Regions from separate parts of the Pseudarthrobacter sp. BRE9 genome, predicted to be linked through region 2. Evidence: riboswitches for the same ligand, from Rfam matches in the RefSeq annotation. Region 2 holds a riboswitch; the other holds the start of a gene.
The links. A riboswitch is a leader RNA that binds a small molecule or an ion and turns the genes downstream of it on or off. The one in region 2 is predicted to bind cyclic di-AMP.

Region 1 (2,380 bases), on a different contig from region 2:
GGCACTGTTCAGGACACCGGGCAAAACGCCGGTTAACCCAAACCGCGGGCCGCATCATGGTGATGCGGCCCGCGGAGGGCGCTGGGAACAGGGTCCAGGGAGTGTTGTTGCCTAGTACCAGTTGTGTGCCAGGTGGAAGTTCAGGGCACCGCATGGCGACTGGTAGCTCTTCTTGATGTAGTCCAGGCCCCAGTTGATCTGGGTGCGGTAGTTGGTCAGGTAGTCCGCGCCGGCGCTGGCCATCTTTTCAGCAGGCAGGGACTGGACGATGCCGTACGCCCCGCTGCTGGCGTTGGTGGCCGTGGTGGTCCAGTCAGATTCCTTGGTCCATAGCGTCTGCAGGCACTGCATCTGGTCCGGTCCCCAGCCAAAGGCCCCCAGTTGGCTGGCCGCGTAGGCCTGGGCGCCGGCGGGATCGTTGACGGCGACAGCGGCTGCCGGAGCGGGCTCTGGAGCCGGGGCCGGTGCTGGTTTTGGAGCCGGGGCGGGCGCTTCGGGCGCGGGGGCTGCCGGTGCCGCGGCAGGTGCCGCCGCGGGGGCTGGTTCCGCTGCCTGGGGTGCCACGCTGATGGCAGCGGGAGCCGGGCTCGCTGCCGGGTTGGAACGGATTTCGCTCTTCTCGATGCTCATTTGAGCATCGGACGCTGCGGTGGACGCGGTGGATGACACCGGAGTCATGCTGCTTGCCTGTCCTGCCGCGCCTACCCCCACCAGCACCGCGCACGATGCTGCAAGGACGCCGACGCGTTGGCCCAAGGTGGTCTTCTTGGCCTGCTGCTTGGCCCGGTGTTTAGCCTTGGCCTGCAGCAGGCGTGCTTCTGCCGTGTTTTTGGACATGATTGATCGCCTCTCACACCTGCGGAGTTAGCTGTCGGGTTCGGATGAGGGCATCCGGCCACACGGAAAAGATCACGTACTGGCTTAACCCCAAGGGCGTTCAGTGCCCGGGACGGTGGGTCCCCCGCCTCTGCCGTAGCTCAATCGGAATCCGGGGAAGCGGCAGAGCTTGGCGTCAACCCGGGATATGCAGCCCGAACGGGGACTGCACCCAATCGACGGTACAGGAAGAACAAGTGAAAGTCACATTTAGGTAACGGAAGTCACGATATCAGCGCGTCGGATTGCGCTCCCGTGACCGAATAGTGGCCGGTGGAGGACCGTCTTTAGGGGCAGCCGGGCGGCCACCTTACCGCTGCGATCCACCCTCATCGTTGCGCAGGGAGTGGATCATGCTGCGCAGGATTTTATACGCGCCGGACCGTTCCTCCTGCGACATGCCGCCCAGCATTCTGACCTCGACGGATCGGACCGCAACGGTCGCCTCCTCGAGGCTCTGTCGACCGCGTGGCGTGAGCTGCGTGGGAAGAACTTTCCCAACGCGGGCCTCTGCCGGCCGGGTCACGTATCCGTCCCGTTCCAGGCCTTGCAGCAGCACGTTCATCGTCTGCCGTGTCACGAAGGCTCCCCGCGCGAGTTCAGAATTGGACAGGCCCGGGCGCTGTGCGAGCAATTCGAGGCAGGAGTAGTGCGTAACGGTCATGCCGAGTGGGCGGAGTACCGCCTCCATGGCAGCGCGGAGGGCGCTCGATGCCTCTTTCAGCAAGTAGCCCAATGAGGTTTCGAGGTCGACGCCTTCTTGACTCATGTCAGTATTCTGACATACGTTGGCGATGTCAGAAAACTGACACTACCGAAAGAAGCATCCCATGCCCGTGACAGGCCCTGACTTCATCTCACTCCAAGCTCGCGATCTCGACGCGTCGCAGGCGTTCTATGAGCACTACCTTGGCCTCGTCCGCTCACCAGCGGGCCCGCCTCACGCCGTCGTCTTCGAGACGACCCCGATCGCGTTCGCACTTCGAGACATCGTTCCCGGCACCGATCTCGCGTCCGTTGCCCAGCCCGGCATGGGGGCGGCGATCTGGCTCCACGCCACCGACGTCCAAGCCATCCACGACGCTCTCGTTGCCGACGGCTACCCGATCGTCTCGGCACTGATAAATGGCCCATTCGGTCGCACCTTCACCTTCGCAGACCCCGACGGCTATCACGTCACCCTCCACGACCGGACTTAAAGCGCCGAACGTCACCGTCCTGCTGGGCCCGCCAACGGGAGGTGGCCGCGCTTTGGTACTCCAAGCGCCCGTAAACCGAAGCTGATGGAGCGCGAACCGGCGTGGGTAGTGGCTGGCCCTGGAGTCGTACTTGGTCAGTTGGTACACCGTGGAGTTGCCCACGGTCCGGGCCTGGAAATTGGACTGGACCCAGGCAGCCACCTCGGAGTTTCCGCCGCGGCCGCCCGTGCCGCCTCCGCCCATGCCGCTGCCTGCAATGAAGTAGCCGATCTGGCCCTTGGCCACCATGTCCTGGAACTGGGCGA
Region 2 (2,380 bases):
CGGGCAGGCCCATGCTCAGGATGAGTCCCGAGGCCGCTGCCACAACGGCAGCCTGGCGGCCCACGGTCCCGGCATTTGCACTGACGGCCTTGGACATGGCGTCCAAGGGGTTGCTGCGGACCGTTTGCGCACGGTGGCGCGCAGAATGATGGCGTGAAGACACGAAGGTAGCCTCTCCCAATGCCTGCGAGGTGAGCTGTCGGATTCGGATGGGAGTCACCCGGCCACACTGCTTCCTGGGAAGCTCGTGACTTAACCCCAAGGCCTTCTTGGATGAAGGCCAAAATTGGTTCCCCCGCCCCTGCCAGACGATGAAATGCGAACGGACCTTGAGCGGTGGCAGAGTTAGGCAATCCACTCAAGAGCGTCAACTTCGGAAAAGTTGACGCGAGTTAGACGGTACAGCAGTTTTGCTTCAATGTCACATTCAGGTCACGACCGGTCACGGCGATCTGAGAGTGAGCAATCATTCGGTTACAGCCAGCCCATGGGATCGACCACTTCGCCGTTGACCTGGACCTCGAAGTGCAGGTGGCAGCCGGTGGATGCGCCGGTGGTTCCACTCAATGCCACAACGTCCCCGCGGGAGACGGTCTGGCCCACCTTGACGCTGAAGGACGAGAGGTGGTTGTAGGTGGTCTCCAACCCGTTGCCGTGGTCGATGACCACCCGGTTTCCGCCGCCGAACTGGTGCCAGCCCGCGAACGTCACCGTACCTGTCGCGGCAGCCAGGACCGAGGTCCCGCACTGCGCCACGAAGTCCTGGCCCCGGTGGAAGTCACCGGAGCCTCCGGTAATGGGGCTGACCCGGTAACCGAAGGGCGAAGCGGTAGCGAGGGACGTGAGGGGTGCAGCCAGGGTGCCGGCCGAGGCGGCACGCGTGACAGAGCCGGCGGACTGGGCGCTCAGGAGCTGCTTCAGCTTCCCGTCCGGGTCAGCCTGGGTCACCACCGCGGAACGGCTGAAGTCGATCTGGGCTCCGATATCAGCGGAGATCTGCGGCTGGGGGCTCACCGCGGAGGCTGCCATGGGCGCGCTGCCAGAGGCATCCGTGGCCATAACGGCGCCCGTGGAGGGTACTGTGACCGTCAACACAAGGCCGGTGGCGGCAAGGGCGATACCGGCCTTTTGACCGACGCCGCTGGCGGCGGCAAACTCCGTCATCTGCCGGAATGGACCCCGGCGGCGGCGCGCGTCGCGATGCAGGTCGCGGGGGCGCTCCGCTGCGACAACTTCGGCAACCCGGGATGCCGAAGGGGGGCCGGCCGCGCGTCGGCGCCCCCGTGAGGTCTGCATGGTCAAGAAGGGTTCCTCTCTGGAAGAAGCCTGCGGAGTTAGCTGTCGGATTCGGGTCAGAGAGATCAAAGACCCGGTCCGCAACAGGCAAGCTTCCGCACAGGGGTATTCCCGGAAGAACCCTTCACTGGAGAGGCTTGCTACTGACGGACTTCACCCCAAGGCAGTCCCCCGCTGCCGCTTGTGGTTCCCCCGCCTCTGCCAGTAACGAACTCGTATGCCTGGCCCGCTGGCAGAGCTCGGCTCCGGGTCAGGTAACGCTTATGTATCAACGCTTGGTTCCACTATAGGGGCTTAAGTCCCTAGGTAACAATTCCGTTACCTTTGCGTAGATGCCCTTGTCTGGGGTATGGAAGGCCCGGATCAGCCCTGCTTGACGGCCACAAATACGTGCGCAGCCACCTCGGGCGGCAGCTCCAGCGCTCCTTCGATCCCCGGGACCCGGACGGAAATGTATTCACCCACGCGTTCCAGCGCCACTGCAGCACCGGGTCGGATCCCACCTTCGTCCAGCTGCGCCAGCAGTTCCGGCTCTACCTGGATGGGCTCCGCCAGGCGGCTGACGGTCACGGCGGAGGAGGGCCCGTAGTTCTTCATTGCTTCCACCAAACTGATGGCGCCGTCGGCAAAGCCGGGACCCGCCTGGCCGCCCAGCGCCGCAAGGCCGGGGATGGGGTTGCCGTACGGCGATTCGGTGGGATGGTCCAGCATCTCGTAGATGCGCCGCTCCACCCGCTCACTCATGACGTGTTCCCAGCGGCAGGCTTCGTCGTGGACGTAGGCCCAGTCCAGGCCGATGACATCGGCCAGCAGGCGTTCGGCCAGCCGGTGCTTGCGCATGACCTCCGTGGCGCGCTGGCGCCCCGTGTCCGTGAGTTCCAGGTGCCGGTCACCGGAGACGACGACAAGTCCGTCCCGCTCCATCCGGCCAATGGTCTGGGAGACGGTGGGCCCGGAGTGGCGCAGACGCTCGGCGATACGGGCCCGGAGGGCGACGATGTTTTCTTCCTCAAGCTCCAGGATGGTCCTGAGGTACATCTCCGTAGTGTCGATCAGATCCGTCATCCAGCTCAGCTCCTCGAGC

Region 1: linked by a shared signal. The riboswitch ahead of Q9R31_RS18230 (hypothetical protein) and the one ahead of Q9R31_RS16195 (peptidoglycan DD-metalloendopeptidase family protein) in region 2 are both predicted to bind cyclic di-AMP.

What each region holds. Positions count from the first base shown of each region.
Region 1 is NZ_JAUZUY010000012.1:11,804-14,183, forward strand. It holds gene Q9R31_RS18230 (hypothetical protein) at 112-837, opposite strand; cyclic di-AMP (ydaO/yuaA leader) riboswitch at 843-1,004, opposite strand; gene Q9R31_RS18235 (MarR family transcriptional regulator) at 1,187-1,645, opposite strand; gene Q9R31_RS18240 (VOC family protein) at 1,707-2,075, shown strand; partial or broken gene Q9R31_RS20195 (ArnT family glycosyltransferase) at 2,205-2,380, opposite strand, start outside.
Region 2 is NZ_JAUZUY010000009.1:148,981-151,360, forward strand. It holds gene Q9R31_RS16190 (NlpC/P60 family protein) at 1-97, opposite strand, end outside; cyclic di-AMP (ydaO/yuaA leader) riboswitch at 168-362, opposite strand; gene Q9R31_RS16195 (peptidoglycan DD-metalloendopeptidase family protein) at 475-1,296, opposite strand; cyclic di-AMP (ydaO/yuaA leader) riboswitch at 1,307-1,551, opposite strand; gene Q9R31_RS16200 (metal-dependent transcriptional regulator) at 1,660-2,361, opposite strand.